One region of the Pseudarthrobacter sp. NPDC080039 genome, then DNA from elsewhere that is predicted to be linked to it. Evidence: riboswitches for the same ligand, from Rfam matches in the RefSeq annotation. Region 1 holds a riboswitch; each other region holds the start of a gene.
The links. Region 1 has a riboswitch for S-adenosylmethionine ahead of AB0313_RS11045 (homoserine O-acetyltransferase). Riboswitches for the same ligand answer to the same signal wherever they lie in the genome.

Region 1 (5,229 bases):
CGCCCATCTACACACGGATCGGCAATCCCACGCAGGACGCCGTGGAGCAGCGGATCGCCAGCCTCGAAGGAGGCCTCGCGGCGCTGCTGCTGAGTTCCGGGCAGGCCGCAGAGACTTTCGCGGTGCTGAACATCGCCGAGGCCGGCGACCACATCGTGGCCAGCCCCAGCCTTTACGGCGGAACCTACAACCTGTTCGCCCACACACTGAAGAAGTTCGGTATTTCGGTCACCTTTGTGGAGGATCCGGACAACCTGGACCAGTGGCGCGCCGCCGTCCGGCCCAACACCAAGCTCTTCTTCGGTGAGGTGGTCTCCAATCCGCGCCAGGATGTCCTGGACCTCGAAGGCATCTCCGAGGTGGCCCACGAGGCCGGCGTTCCCCTGATCGTGGACAACACCCTGTCCACTCCCTACCTGATCCGACCTCTGGAGTGGGGCGCCGACATCGTGATCCATTCGGCCACCAAGTACCTGGGCGGCCATGGTTCGGCCATTGCGGGCGTCATCGTCGACTCCGGCAAGTTCGATTTCAGCAAGGATCCGGAGCGCTTCGCCGGCTTTAACACTCCTGACCCCACGTACAACGGCCTGGTCTACGCGCGTGACCTTGGCGAGGGCGGCGCGCTGGGAGCGAACCTCTCCTACATCCTCAAGGCCCGCGTGCAGCTGCTCCGCGACCTCGGGTCGGCGGTCTCGCCCTTCAACGCCTTCCTGATTTCCCAGGGCTTGGAGACGCTGAGCCTGCGGGTGGAGCGCCACGTTGCCAACGCCACGGAGGTGGCACGCTGGCTGGAGGCAAGGGACGACGTCGAATCGGTCGCCTACGCCGGGCTGCCGTCCAGCCCTTGGTATGAGCGTGGCCGCAAGTACGGGCCCAAGGGGACGGGCGCCGTCGTCTCCTTCAACCTGGCCGGCGGCGCGGAGGCGGGCAAGCGCTTCGTCGACGCGCTGGAACTGCACTCCCACGTGGCCAACATCGGTGACGTGCGCTCCCTGGTCATCCACCCGGCGTCGACCACCCACAGCCAGCTCACTCCGGAGCAGCAGGTGGTTGCCGGCGTCACTCCGGGGCTGGTGCGGCTCTCCGTCGGCCTCGAACACATCGACGACATCCTGGCTGACCTGGAAGCCGGCTTCCGCGCCGCCAAGGGCGCCTAGCAGCAAGCGCCAGGCAACGGGCGCTTAGGAACACACGTACGACGCCGGGCGGCCAGTCCGGCGGAATGGGCAGGGAGCGCAGCAAGCCGGGAAGTCACAACCAGTCACACTCTTGGCCTGGAGCGGGGGGTGTTTCGTACACTCGAACCAGGTCATGAGTGCCAGTGACAGCCCCGGCTTGCTGGCCGGCAACCCTCCTTCCGCGGTGGGGTGCCCCGGGTGAGGACCTGGCCTGCCGGCCAATTGACGGCGGGCAAGCGCGTAGAAGAGGTCTTGCCATGACGGTTACCGTCACCCGAACCACAGCCCCCGAACATGGAATCGTCCGTTACGCCTCCATCGGCGGCCTCGAACTTGAGGCCGGAGGGTACCTGCCGGACGTCACGCTGGCCTACGAAACCTGGGGCACCCTGAACCAGGACGGCAGCAACGCCATCCTGATCGAGCATGCCCTGACGGGCAGCACGCACGTGACCCGCGGCGACACCGACGAAGAGGGCTGGTGGGAACAGCTGGCTGGCCCCGGCGCCCCGGTGGACACTGACCGGTTCTTCGTGGTCTCCATCAACATCGTGGGTGGCTGCTACGGATCCACCGGCCCGTCGTCGCCCGCGCCCGACGGGAAGTCCTGGGGCTCCAGGTTCCCCCTGGTCACGCTCCGCGACAGCACCGTAGCGGAGGCCCGGCTGGCGGACCAGCTGGGCATCAGCAGCTGGTTTGCCGTCCTGGGCGGATCCATGGGCGGCGCCCGCGCCCTGGAGTGGGCCGTGACGTATCCGGAGCGGGTGCAGCGGTGCGCCGTCATCGCCGTAGGAGCCGCGAGCACGGCGGAACAGATTGCTTTTGCCCAGGCCCAGACCCTGGCCATCAGGCAGGACCCGCACTTCAACGGCGGCGACTATTATGGCGGACCGTCACCGGAGGAAGGGCTGGCGCTGGCCCGCCGGATCGCCCACATCACCTACCGGTCCGCAACCGAACTTGAAGGCCGCTTCGGCCGGGCCCCCCAGGCGCCTGAGTCTCCCTTCCGGGGGGAGGTGCTGGCGGCCCGCGGCCGGTACCAGGTTGAAAGCTACCTGGACCACCAGGGCAACAAGCTGGTGAAGCGATTTGACGCGAACAGCTACATCGCCCTGACTGAGGCACTCATGAGCCACGACATCTGCCGGGGCCGGGGAACCCTGCCCGAGACCCTGGCCACGTCCACCGCGCGGTTCTTCGTGGCCGCCGTCGACTCCGACCGGCTCTACTTTCCGTCGCAGTCCCGCGAGCTGGCGCAGGCGCTGCCCGGCGACGTGGACGTCCATATCATCCAGGCTCCGATCGGGCATGACGGGTTCCTGACCGAGATTGGACAGCTGGGCGGCCAGCTGAGGAGCAGCTTCCTGGTCTAGCCCCGCTAGTCCGGCCCGCCCGGCGTCCCGCCGTGCAAGGCGGCTGCTTGTGCATTCCTGCAGATGCATTCTGCACTAATGGGCGTTGAGCTTGGCCGGCAGGCAGACCATACTCATCGGGACCGGCCTTCGTGGCGTGCATCACATGTGTGCACCACGCCCGCGGCCATTGACTGTCCCCGTGGTGTCGACGACGACGCCGAAGGAGTTCGCATGAGTACGGAAAGCCCCGCCGCAAGGCGCACCGAGGAAACCGAGGTCAAGGCCTCAGGCCTTAAGAAGGTGGTCGCGGCCTCCATGGCCGGAACCGTCGTGGAGTGGTACGAGTTCTTCCTCTACGCATCAGCGGCCACGCTGGTGTTCGGGAAGGCTTTCTTCCCCAATGCCGGCACCGACCTGGACGGCATCATCGCTGCCTTCCTCACCTATGCCGTCGGGTTCGTGGCCCGTCCGATCGGTGGCATCGTCTTTGGCCACTTTGGCGACAAGTTTGGACGGAAGCAGCTGCTGCAGCTGAGCATCATCCTGGTGGGCGTCTCCACCTTCCTCATGGGCTGCCTGCCCACGTTCCAGCAGATCGGCTACTGGGCCCCCACGCTGCTGGTGGTCCTCCGGTTTGCCCAGGGCTTTGCCGTCGGCGGTGAATGGGGCGGCGCCGTCCTCCTCGTCGCGGAGCACAGCCCCAGCAAGTCACGGGGCTTCTGGGCCAGCTGGCCGCAGTCCGCCGTGCCGCTGGGAAACCTGCTGGCCACGGCCGTGCTGTTCGTGCTGTCCTCCACGCTGACGCAGGAAGCATTCCTCGGCTGGGGCTGGCGCGTGGCGTTCTGGCTGTCCGCAGTGATTGTCCTGATCGGCTACTACATCCGCACCAAGGTCAACGACGCCCCCATCTTCCTGGAGGCCCGCAAAGAGGTGGATGCCGGCCACAAAGGCTACGGTGTGGCCGAGGTTTTCCGCCGCTACCCCCGCGGCGTCTTCACCGCCATGGGCCTGCGCTTCGCGGAGAACATCCTGTACTACCTCGTGGTGACCTTCTCCATCACCTACCTGAAGACCGTGGTCCAGGCCGACACCACGCGCATTCTCCTCCTGCTGCTCGTTGCCCACGCCGTGCACTTCGCCGTCGTGCCCATGGTCGGCAAGCTGTCGGACCGCTTCGGCCGCAAACCCGTTTACATGGCCGGAGCCGTCATGGGCGCCACCTGGGGCTTCTTCGCCTTCCCCATGATGGACACGAAGAACGACTTCATCATCCTGGCCTCCATCATGATCGGTTTGGTGTTCCACGCCTTCATGTACGCCGGCCAGCCTGCCATCATGGCGGAAATGTTCCCCACCCGGATGCGGTACTCGGGGGTCTCCCTGGGCTACCAGGTGACCTCGATCGTGGCCGGTTCGCTCGCTCCGATCATCGCCGCCTCGCTCCTGGGCACCTACAAGTCATCCGTCCCCGTGGCCGTCTACCTGCTCATTGCCTGCGCCATCACCGCCGTCTCCGTCTTCTTCCTGAAGGAAACCCGCGGCATCTCGCTGCACGACGTGGATGCCGCCGACGCCAAGGGCACAGCCGACCTGCTGGCCGCCGCCAAGAAATAAGGGAACCGATGAAAGCCGCCGTCCTCTACTCAACCGTCCCTCCCGCTGCCGGGGCCCCGGGAACGCAGCGTTATGCCGAGTCCCGCCCGTTGCAGGTCCAGGAACTGGAACAGCCCAGGCCCCGGGCCGGTGAACTGGGCGTCGCCATTACCTACTCGAGCCTGTGCCACTCGGACCTCTCAGTAGTGGACGGCTCCAGGATCCGGCCGCTGCCCATGGCGCTGGGCCACGAGGCCGTGGGCCGCGTTGTGGAGGTAGGGGACGGCGTCTCCGACGTGTCCGTGGGTGACCACGTGGTACTGGTCTTCGTGCCGAGCTGCGGCCAGTGCCGGGCATGCCGGTCCGGCCGCCCCGCGCTGTGCCACCGGGCAGCGGAGGTCAATGGCTCGGGCGACCTGCTGCACGGTCCCGCCCTGCTGCGGACGCCGTCGGGGGAGCGCATCAACCACCACCTCGGTGTCTCGGCCTTCGCCGATTACGCAGTGGTTGCGCGGGAATCAGTGGTGGTAATAGACGACGACGTCCCGGACACTGTCGCCGCGATGTTCGGTTGCGCCGTGCTCACCGGAATGGGATCCGTATTCAACACTGCCGGAGTCACTCCCGGGCAGTCCGTGGCAGTCTTCGGCCTCGGGGCCGTGGGCCTGTCCGCTGTCATGGCCGCGCGCCTTGCCGGTGCCACGGGCGTGATCGCCATCGACCCCAACAAGGGCAAACACCAGCTTGCCCTGGACGCCGGTGCCACGGCTGTGGGTACGCCTGGGGATGCGGACCGGTTGATCGCGGAAGCGGCCGGCGATGGAGTGGATGTTGCCATTGAAGCGGTGGGCTCGGCCGGGGTGATCGCCTCGTGCCTGGAGCGGGTAACCCGGGGCGGCGCGGTGGTATCGGTGGGACTGCCCCACCCCTCGGCCGAGCTGACGGTACCGGCCCTGCAGTTCGCCGGAGCGGGCAAGCGGCTGCTGGGCTCCTATATGGGCGATGCCGTCCCCGGCCGGGACATTCCGAAGTACCTCGCGTACTGGCGGGAGGGCAGGCTGCCGGTTGAGCTGCTGCACACTGACACCCGGCCGCTGAGC
Region 2 (5,229 bases), on a different contig from region 1:
CCATGCGGAAAGACAAAAGAGCCGGCCTGGAACGTGATGGGGGACAGGTTCCAGACCGGCACTTCATAGGGGTAATCGCTGAACCGCCCGGAAGGGTTACGCGAATCCCAAAAACTTTTTTCGAAGTTTCTCCCGGGCGGTCAGCGGGTTGCCGCCCGGGTCCAGCGGGGCAGCGTCGCCTGCCGCCGGGGCACCCTGGCCAGCGTGAATGCGTGCAGCCTGGCGGGCATGCGCTCCTCGCCGCAGGCGGGTTCGACGGCGGCGGACGTCCCGGCCGGGACGTCGGCACCGGCTGCAGGGGTTACGGCTGCGGGACGGGAGGATGTTCCAGCGGGGCAAAGGTCTGTGACCAGGCCCGTTCCCGCACATTCCCGTGCCGCGGCAATCCCGGCCGCCACCGCTGCCTTGTCCTCAAACGGGCCGGAAACGGCGATCACCGTCCCGTCCGGGGCCAGCAGCCGGAACCGGAAGAACGACTCAGCGTCGACGAATGCTTCAAATCTTCCGGCCATGACGATCCTTCCTTGGGCACCAGGGGGTAGTACCGAGTGTGGCCGCGGCGCCACCACACTCACAAGACCGTCCGCGTTAAGCCTGTGTAAATTGCATGCCACCGCGGCAGAAGACAAACGGCAGGCCACCCGCCAAGGTGCCTGCCGTCGTCGTAATACCCACCCGTTCCCAGGCGGCATGTGCCCGGAAATCAGTCGTTGATGAGGTCGTTCACCACGATGGTCTGGTCCCGGTCGGGGCCCACGCCGATGGCGGAGAAGCGGGTTCCGGAGAGCTTTTCCAGTGCCAGCACGTAGTTCCGGGCGTTCTCCGGGAGGTCCGCGAGTGTGCGGGCGCCGGTGATGTCCTCGGTCCAGCCGTCGAAGTATTCGAAGATCGGTTTGGCGTGGTGGAACTCGGTCTGGGTCATGGGCATTTCGTCGTGCCGGACACCGTCCACGTCGTAGGCCACGCACACTGGGATCTGTTCGATGCCCGTGAGCACGTCCAGTTTGGTGACGAAGTAGTCCGTGAAGCCGTTCACGCGGGAAGCGTGGCGGGCCAGGACCGCGTCGTACCAGCCGCAGCGGCGCGGCCGGCCGGTGTTGACGCCGAATTCACCGCCGGTCTTCTGCAGGTACATTCCCATCTCGTCGAAGAGTTCGGTGGGGAACGGACCCGCACCGACGCGGGTGGTGTAGGCCTTGATGATGCCGATGGAGCGCGAGATCCGGGTGGGCCCGATGCCGGAGCCAACCGACGCGCCGCCGGCGGTGGGGTTGGAAGAGGTGACGAACGGGTAGGTGCCGTGATCGACGTCCAGGAACGTGGCCTGGCCGCCTTCCATCAGGACCACCTTGCCTTCGTCCAGGGCGGAGTTCAGGACCAAGGTGCTGTCGATGACCAGCGGGCGGAGACGCTCGGCGAAGGACAGGAAGTACTCCACGATCTCATCCACCACCACGCTGCGGCGGTTGTAGACCTTGACCAGGAGTTCGTTCTTCTGGCGCAGTGAGCCTTCCACCTTCTGGCGGAGGATGGATTCGTCAAAGACATCCTGGACGCGGATGCCCAGCCGGGCCACCTTGTCCATGTAGGCGGGGCCGATGCCGCGGCCGGTGGTGCCGATGGCGCGTTTGCCCAGGAAGCGTTCGGTGACTTTGTCCAGGACCTGGTGGTACGGGGCCACCAGGTGGGCGTTGGCGGAGACCCGGAGCCGGGAAGTGTCCGCGCCGCGGGCCTGAAGTCCGTCGATTTCCTGGAAGAGGGCCTCGAGGTTCACCACGCAGCCGTTGCCGATAATGGGGACCGCGTTGGGGCTGAGGATGCCTGCCGGCAGCAGCTTGAGTTCGTACTTTTCACCGCCCACGACGACGGTGTGCCCGGCGTTGTTGCCGCCGTTGGGCTTGACGACGTAGTCAACACGGCCGCCCAGCAGGTCGGTGGCCTTGCCTTTTCCTTCGTCGCCCCACTGGGCTCCTACGATCACAATTGCTGGCATGGGATCCTCCCCCATTCGTTCGGGCTGCCCGCGTCCGGCCACCAAGTGGCGGGCCCGCACAGCGCCGTTCATGAGAATGCCCCGAACATCCGGCCTTCGCCGCGTTGGGACAGCACAGCGAAGCAAGAGTTCCGGGGCTCTTACCACCCAAGTTTAGCGGATATGGCACTTTATCCACCGTTTGGCCCGCCGCAGCCCTTCACGCATCGAGGGGCAACAGGGGCGGCGTGCTATTCGTCCCCAGCCTCCCCGGCCGGCCCGGAGATCTGCCGGCGAGGAGTCCCGGAAGGACGGCCGTCCGCGTTGAGCATGGACACCACCAGGATGTTGGCCCGACACAAACCAAAGCCGATTTGCCCGGACCCTGCCCTCTGGATTTAAGTGAGAGGGAACCATCCGGAGCGGCCGAGAGACCTGGCTTGATGACGCCGCAGCAACCACGGTTCGGCAGATCGCTGCCGGCCGAAGGTGCTACTGCCAGGACCGATGGAAAGGAAGTTCCAGCATGCCCAAGAACACCGACCACATCCGCGTGACGCACGCCGGCTCACTGCCCCGCACCCCTGAGCTCATCGCGGCCAACGCAGCCAAGGAAAGCAACGGGCTCACCCCGGAGTTCCTTGAACTGCTGGAGGCTTCCGTAGTGGATGTAGTGCAGCGCCAGAAAGACCTGGGCATCGACATCCCCAATGACGGCGAATACGGGCACACCATGTCCAGCACCGTTGATTACGGGGCCTGGTGGAATTACTCCTTCGCCCGGCTCGGCGGGCTGGAACCCACCAACGTGGACCGCTGGGCGGAGGCCGAAGTGCGCCGCTCGTCCCCCGGCAACGTGGTCCTGACCTCCTTCCCCGACCGGCGCGACCGGCAGGCCTTCAACGAGGCGTACAACGATCCTGCCTCCGGTATCCTCACGCACCGGAAAAGCGTGGCACAGCCCAAGATTGCCGGTCCCCTGACCTACACGGGCCACGACCTGGTGGCATCGGACATCAGGAACCTGAAAACCGGGCTCGCTGCCGCGGGCCTCACCGAGGGTTTCGTCGCCTCCCTCTCCCCCGGCTCGTGCGCCCGGGTGGCCAACGAGTACTACAAAACGGACGAGGAACTGGTCTACGCGTGCGCCGATGCCATGCGGGAGGAATACAAGGCCATCATCGACGCCGGCCTCACCGTCCAGCTCGACGACCCGTCCCTGGCCGAGAGCTGGGACCAGATCAACCCCGAGCCCTCGCTGGAGGACTACCTCAAGTTCATCCAGCTGCGGGTCGAAGCCACCAACTGGGCGCTGCGGGACCTTCCGCAGGAACAGATCCGGCTCCACGTCTGCTGGGGCTCCTGGCACGGCCCGCACACCACGGACATCCCGTTCGCGGACATCATCGGCTCCGTCCTGCAGGTCAACGCCGGCGCTTACTCCTTCGAAGCCGCCAACGTCCGCCACGAACACGAGTGGCGCGTATGGGAGGACACCAAACTGCCCGACGGCAAGGTCATCATTCCGGGCGTCGTTTCACACGCCACCAACGTGGTGGAGCACCCGGACCTGGTGGCAGACCGCATCGTCCGCTTTGCCGACGTGGTGGGCCGGGAAAACGTGATCGCCTCTACCGACTGCGGACTGGGCGGCCGTGTCCACCCGCAGATCGCATTCGCCAAGCTGGAGGCACTGGGAGAGGGCGCCCGCCGCGCCACCCAGCGCCTCTGGTAGCCGGCAGTATATTCCGGAGCGCCGGCTGTTCCTTCCATCACCGGGAAGGGCAGCCGGCGTTTCGCTTCCGGGGGCTTGCTAAACTGGGGAAGGCCGGCGAGCTCCGGCCCACCCCAATCAACCGCCACCGACATGACGCGCGCCCGCGTGCCCGTTTCGGTGTCGGCAGCAATGCCAATCCCCGCAGGAGAACCAGCCCTTCATGACAGCCCTGGCCCCCGAAACATTCCACGAACAGCTCATGAGCCGCCGCTACGAACCCAGCGTCGCCGCCGTCAACGAACTGTGCGACTCCCTGCAGGAGGCCAAGCCCGGAACCACAGTTCCCTATGTGGACCCCATGCATGACGTGGAGGAATGCCGCATCATCAGCCTGTTCTCCAACATCGGCGAGGCGGATCCGTCCGGGTTCATCACTCCCGGCGACCAGGATGCCGCTACCCGCATGCTCGGCATCCAGTGGAAGCTGGGCCTGCGCCCCGAGTTCGTGATGCCATGGAACGTCCACCCCTGGCACGTCCCGGGCGAAGCCAACGGCAAGTTCACCCCGGACCAGGTCCAGGCGGGCCTGAAGCCCCTGCTGAAGTTCCTGGCGCTGGTCCCCCGGGCCTCGGTAATCGTGGCACACGGCACGGAAGCCAACCGGCTGGCCAACCTTCTCCTGAAGACCGAAGTGCCACTGCTGTGGCGCCGCGGCCTGAAGACCTACAAGGTCCGCTCACTGAGTGGCCGCGCATTCGCCGGCTCCCCGGCGCGCCAGGAGGAGTACCTCGAGGACATGCGGACGGCCTACGCAGACGCCATGGCGCGCACGGGCATCGCCAACAAGGGCTAGCCAGGGTTTCGACAGGCTCAACCACCAAAGACGACGGCGGCCGGTCACCTTTCATCCGAAAGTTGACCGGCCGCCGTCGATATATGGAGGGGCCCTCCGCCGCCGAGGTTTCCCTGCCTGGGCGGAGCGAAGCCTGGGAGCCGGTGGGGACCTAGGAGCCCTCGATGGCCGCCTTGGCTTTGGGGTCGGAATCGTTAAGGAACTTCTCGATCCGCTCCGGCTCATCCGCTTCACCGATGGCCGCCGAAGCCCTGCCCAGGGAGTAGAGGCCCCGCAGGAAACCGCGGTTGGGCTCGTGCTCCCAGGGGATGGGACCCACGCCGCGCCAGCCGTTGCGGCGCAGCGCGTCCAGGCCGCGGTGGTAGCCCACACGGGCATAGGCGTAGGAGTCAATGGTGCGGCCCTCGGCCCACGCTTCCTCGGCCAGGACGGCCCAGAGAAGCGAGGACGTGGGGTGCTTTTCCACCAGGTCCAGGGCCTCGTGCCCGGCCTCCAGTTGCCCGTACACCTCGGTTTCGGCAGGCAGGAGCGTGGGCTCCGGACCCATCAGGTTCCGGCGGAACTCATCCGACATTTAGAAGGTCTTTCCGGCCGAACCGAGCTGCTTGGTGGCTTCCACCACTCGGGCTGCCAGGCCGGCCTCAGCGGAGGCGCCCCAGACGCGGGGGTCGTAGGTCTTCTTGTTGC
Region 3 (5,229 bases), on a different contig from region 1:
CCTGCCATTCCGTGAATGAATAGATGACCTTGACGTAGTCCTCGATGGAGGAGGAGGGCGCGCTGGTCTTCACAGGCTCAAGCCTACCGGTTTGGCCGGGACGGCACTGTGTGGTGTGCCGGTTACGCCTTGACGGCGCGCCACGCCAGCGTGAGGTATGGAAGGTCAAGCTCCTGGCCCGGGGCGTAGGCGAGGTGTTCATGGAGGTACCAGTCCAGGTTGGACAGAACTTTGGCGCGCGTGGCCTCGCCGGCGCGGAGGTAGTAGCTGCGCGATTTGGTGAGTTCCATCAGGTCTGCCGTGGTTACCGTGTCCTGCCAGTGTGTTACATGCCCTTCGATGCCCCGGAATTCGGGCCCGACGACGGGTTTGTGGCCCGGCCGGTAGATGTCGCCGGCGTGCATGATCCTGGAGAGCCGGTGCACCCACGGCACGGAGGTATCCAACTGGTTCCACACGAGGCCGAGGGTTCCGTGCGGGCGCAGGACGCGGGCGAGCTCCGTGCTTGCCGCCAGGGCATCACACCAGTGCCAGGCCTGGGCAACGGTGACGACGTCGAAGCTTGCGTCCGGCAGGCCAGTCGCCTCCGCAGTGCCGGTCACGGCGGTGGCGGCCCGGCAGTGGGCCTTCAATTGGGCGAGCATGTCTTCCGACGGGTCGACGGCGGTGACGTCCAGTCCCATCTCCAGCAGCAACGCGGTGAACTTTCCGGTTCCAGCGCCGACATCAAGGGCATCGTGGGCTCCGGCGGGGACCAGCCAGCGGGCTGATTCCTCCGGGTAGCCGGGCCGCACCCGCTGGTAATGCCTGCCGCCGTCCTGGAAGCTTTGCCCGAGCTCCCGGCGCCGCCCGTGATCGAGCCTGGGGCCACCCCGAACCACGCGTGGCCTCCTTCTGACGCTGCCGATTGTGGATGTCTTTCGAATCTACCGCACGGAAGGCATCGCCGGCGTGGCGGAAGGAGGCAGCCCGCCCTAGTCGTCGATGCAGGGCGCGGCGCCGGCCGTCCCGGGGGTGTTGGGGGCCCAGTGCGGGTAGGTGCGGGTGTCGTTTGCGGGCACCCAGCGGCCCGCGTCAACCACGTAGTCCCAGCCCAGGCCGTCGGCGCGCAGCGCCTGGATTCCCGCGAGGAGGCGTTCGGCGTCTTCCAGCCGCGAGCCGACGCCGAAGCTCGCCCGGAGGGAGCCGGACGGCAGCCCCAGCCGCTTCAGGAGGGGGTGGGCGCAGAAGCGCCCGTCGCGCAGGCCCACCCCGTGCTCCGCCGAGAGATAGGCGGCCACCAGGCCCGCGTCGTAGCCTTCGACGGAGAAGTTGACCACGCCGATGGTGTCCGTTTCCGGGTTGGTGTCCTTGAAGATCTGGTGGACCGTTACGCCGTCAATGCGCTGCAGGCCCTCAACCAGGAACGAGCGGATGGCGGATTCGTGGGCATGCCAGCGGTCCTGGTCCAGCCCGGCGATCACCTGGGTGGCGCGGGCCAGGGTGGCGGCCCCGAGGACGTTCGGCGAGCCCCCCTCATGGCGGGCCGGTCCGGTGGCCCAGCTGACGCCGTCGAGCCTTGCTTCCTTGACTGCGCCGCCGCCGGCGAGGTGCGGGACGCCCGAGTCCAGCCAGTCCGGCCGCCCCACCAGGACGCCGGCCCCGAACGGCGCGTACAGCTTGTGGCCGGAGAACGCGAGGTAGTCCACGTCGTCGGCGCTGATATCCACCCGCCGGTGCGGCGCCAGCTGGGCAGCGTCCACCACGATCCGGGCGCCGTGCTGGTGGGCCAGCGCGGCCAGGGCGCGGATGGGAAGGATCTCGCCGGTGACGTTGGATGCGCCGGTCACTGCCAGCAGGCTGACCCCGCCCTGCGCCAGTTCGGCACGGACAGACTCCAGCGTGCCGGTGATGGTGTCCGCGGCGACGATGCTGCGGTGCGGGACGGCCTGCCACGGCAGGAGGTTGGCGTGGTGTTCGATGTCCAGGTACAGGACGTCCCCGTCCGGACGTCCTCCAGTTGCGGGCAGGCAGCCAGCCAGCAGATTCAGCGAATCGGTGGTGTTGCGGGTGAAGATCACGGAATCGTCAGGGCGGCCGCCCACGAAGTCGCGGACAATGCTGCGGGCGTTCTCGTACACTGACGTGCTGATCTGGGACGCATACCCGGCCCCGCGGTGGACGCTGGCGTAGTAAGGCAGGATCTCGTTCAGGTAAGCCGAGACCACAGACAACGCGGGGGCTGACGCGCCGTAATCGAGGTTGGCGTAGCGTACGTGGCCGCCGGAAATCAGTGGTGCCTGGATTTCCGCTCCGGTGACGGCGGCGAGGGGCCGGCCGGCAGCGGCGCGGCGTTGATCGGCAGCGGCAGCCTGGGCGATAGCGGGCTGGGGGGAGACGGTGGCAGTTGTCACAGAGACCTCACTTGACTACAGGACTCCGGCATACAGGAATCCGCGCTTGCCGCATCCGCTCCGGACCGGCCTGGTCGTCACCCGGGGCACCCCACCGCGAATGGAGGGTTGCCGGCCAGCAAACCGGGGTTTTGCGCTGGCACTCGTGACCTGCATAAAAGCGTAGGACATGGGGCGCCCAGGATTGAAGCCAGGGCGATTGTTAAGGCGTTTGTTACGCGTGGGCGAATAAACGACGCCGGGCGCCCCCTTTTAGGGGCACCCGGCGTCGCAATATTCGCTGTAGCGGTAAAACCGCGGCTGTTAGAGCAGGTCGTCCAGGTATGGGTTCAGGCGGTGCAGCACTTCCGAGTGCAGGATCGAGTTGGTGGCCAACGCGTTACCGCCGAACGGGCCGTCTTCGCCCTCGAGGGACGTGAACCGGCCGCCGGCCTCCACCACAATGGGCACCAGGGCCGCCATGTCATACAGGTTCAGTTCCGGTTCACAGGCGATGTCCACGGAGCCTTCTGCCACCATGCAGTACGACCAGAAGTCGCCGTAGGCACGGGTCCGCCACACGTCCTCGGTGAGGCCCAGGAACTCGTCCAGGTTGCCGCGTTCCTTCCAGCCGCTGAGGCTGGAGTAGGAAAGGGACGCGTCGGAGAGCTTGGACACGTTGGAAACGCGGAGCCTGGTGGCGGCAGCCAGGGACCTGCCCATGTACGCACCCATGCCTTTGGCCGCCCACCAGCGTTTGCCCAGGGCCGGGGCGCTGACCACGCCCACAACGGGCTCGCCTTCGTCCACGAGTGCGATCAGGGTGGCCCAGACCGGCACGCCGCGGACGAAGTTCTTGGTTCCGTCGATGGGATCGATGATCCAGCGCCGCGAACCGTGCCCGGTGCTGCCGAACTCCTCGCCCAGGACGGCGTCGCGGGGGCGGGAACGCGAGAGCTGGCCGCGGATGGCTTCCTCGGCGGCCTTGTCCGCATCGGTGACCGGCGTCAGGTCCGGCTTGGTCTCAACGCGGAGGTCCAGGGCCTTGAAACGGCTCATGGTCTGGTCATCCACGGAGTCGGCCAGGACGTGGGCCAGGCGCAGGTCATCGTTGTAGCTCGAAGCGGGTTGGATCATGGTTCCAAACTACCGTCTGCCGACGCTTCTGCCGGGAGAACGCGTCAGTTGACGCTGCCGAGCTCCTTGGCGTCCTGCGCTTCCATCCGTGGGTCCGTCCCCAGAAGGCGCCGCAGGGACGCCAGCCTGGCGGGACCGGTGGGCCCGGCGTGTCCATCCGCCACCCAGCCATCGAGCCCGCAGTCAACGGCGCTTGCCGTGTGTTTGCAGCCGCGCTCGCAGCTCTCGATCCCGGGGGAGAGGTCCGGGAAGGAGCGCAGGATGCGGTCAGGGTCCACGTGCGCCAGGCCGAAGGAGCGGATGCCCGGGGTGTCGATGATCCAGCTGCCCGGAGGCGCGTCGGACAGGCGCAGAGCCAGGGCGGAGGAGGACGTGTGCCTGCCGCGGCCGGTCACGGCATTCACCCCGCCGGTGGCACGCTCGGCACCGGTGAGCGCGTTCACCATGGTGGACTTGCCCACCCCGGAGTGCCCCAGCATCACGGTGACTTTGCCGTCGAGGTGCGCCCGGAGGTCTGCCACCGCAGTTATGTCCAGCCGGGCGGAGAGGCCGTCGTCGGACCGCGCGTCTATTCCCGAGGCCTGGGCATCGGCGGTGCGGCTGATGATCACGGGGAAGTCCAGATGGGTGTAGTTGGACAGCAGGTCCGCCGGATCCTTGACGTCGGCTTTGGTGACCAGCAGGATCGGCTCAATGCCGGCGTCATAGGCCGCCACCAGGGCGCGGTCGATGAACCCGGTGCGGGGCTCGGGGTTGGCTGCGGCCACCACGATCACCAACTGGTCCGCGTTGGCGACCACGGCCCGCTCCACGGGGTCGGTGTCATCTGCGCTGCGCCGCAGGAGCGTCTTCCGGTCCTGGATCTTCACCAGCCGGGCCAGGGTGTCAGGCGCCCCGGACACGTTTCCAACGAGCGATACGAAGTCGCCGGCAACCACCGGCGACCGGCGCAGCTCGCGCGCGCGGGCGGCGATGACTACACGCTCTTCCTTCGAGTCCTCATCCACCACAGCCGTGTACCGGCCCCGGTCCACGGTGATGATCCGGCCGGTGACGGCATCGTCATGGCTGGGCCGGTCCTTGGTACGTGGACGTGAGCCTTTCTTGTTTGGGCGGATGCGAACGTCTGATTCGTCCCAGGAATCAGTGCTCCGCGCCACTGCCACGCCCTTCCGGTCCCGGCTGTGCCGAAGACCCTTGGGACAGCATGGCTGCCCACAGCTCCGGGAAGTCGGGCATGGTCTTGGCGGTGGTGGCGATGTCCTCTACCTGCACGCCTGGCACAGCCAGGCCCAGGATGGCACCGGCAGTGGCCATGCGATGGTCTGCGTAGCTGTGGACGACGCCCGCGTGCAGCGCCGCGGGCCGGATTACCAGTCCGTCATTTGTTTCTTCGGCGTCGCCGCCGAGCCGGTTGATTTCCGTCACCAGGGCCGCGAGCCGGTCCGTCTCGTGTCCCCTCAGGTGTGCGATGCCGGTGAGCCGGGAGGGGCCGCTGGCCAGGGCGCACAGCGCTGCCACCGTGGGAGCGAGTTCACTGGTGTCGGCAAAAACGCCGCCCCTGATCTCCGGGCCGCCGGTGACGGTCAGGACGCCGTCGGCCAGGCAGACCTTGGCGCCCATCCTGGCGAGGATGCCGCGCCACAAATCTCCCACCTGCTGCGTTTCCGCGGGCCAGTTGGGGATCCGCACCGTACCTTTCGAGGCCAGGGCTGCGGCG

Region 2: it holds a riboswitch for S-adenosylmethionine, as region 1 does, so the genes downstream of both, AB0313_RS12305 (cobalamin-independent methionine synthase II family protein) here and AB0313_RS11045 (homoserine O-acetyltransferase) in region 1, are expected to answer to the same signal.
Region 3: it holds a riboswitch for S-adenosylmethionine, as region 1 does, so the genes downstream of both, AB0313_RS06740 (aminotransferase class V-fold PLP-dependent enzyme) here and AB0313_RS11045 (homoserine O-acetyltransferase) in region 1, are expected to answer to the same signal.

Annotation. Positions count from the first base shown of each region.
Region 1 is NZ_JBFBKY010000008.1:2,188-7,416, forward strand. Features, by position in the region: gene AB0313_RS11040 (bifunctional o-acetylhomoserine/o-acetylserine sulfhydrylase) at 1-1,160, shown strand, start outside; SAM riboswitch class IV at 1,311-1,426, shown strand; gene AB0313_RS11045 (homoserine O-acetyltransferase) at 1,439-2,554, shown strand; gene AB0313_RS11050 (MFS transporter) at 2,768-4,150, shown strand; gene AB0313_RS11055 (zinc-dependent alcohol dehydrogenase family protein) at 4,159-5,229, shown strand, end outside.
Region 2 is NZ_JBFBKY010000009.1:82,844-88,072, forward strand. Features, by position in the region: gene AB0313_RS12295 (DUF1508 domain-containing protein) at 141-512, opposite strand; gene AB0313_RS12300 (adenylosuccinate synthase) at 704-1,993, opposite strand; SAM riboswitch class I at 2,383-2,486, shown strand; gene AB0313_RS12305 (cobalamin-independent methionine synthase II family protein) at 2,499-3,707, shown strand; gene AB0313_RS12310 (uracil-DNA glycosylase) at 3,910-4,542, shown strand; gene AB0313_RS12315 (DUF3151 domain-containing protein) at 4,694-5,116, opposite strand; gene fbaA (class II fructose-bisphosphate aldolase) at 5,117-5,229, opposite strand, start outside.
Region 3 is NZ_JBFBKY010000004.1:188,614-193,842, reverse strand. Features, by position in the region: gene AB0313_RS06750 (metal-dependent transcriptional regulator) at 1-73, opposite strand, end outside; gene AB0313_RS06745 (class I SAM-dependent methyltransferase) at 123-881, opposite strand; gene AB0313_RS06740 (aminotransferase class V-fold PLP-dependent enzyme) at 975-2,393, opposite strand; SAM riboswitch class IV at 2,431-2,544, opposite strand; gene hisN (histidinol-phosphatase) at 2,697-3,509, opposite strand; gene AB0313_RS06730 (ribosome small subunit-dependent GTPase A) at 3,554-4,669, opposite strand; gene aroA (3-phosphoshikimate 1-carboxyvinyltransferase) at 4,653-5,229, opposite strand, start outside.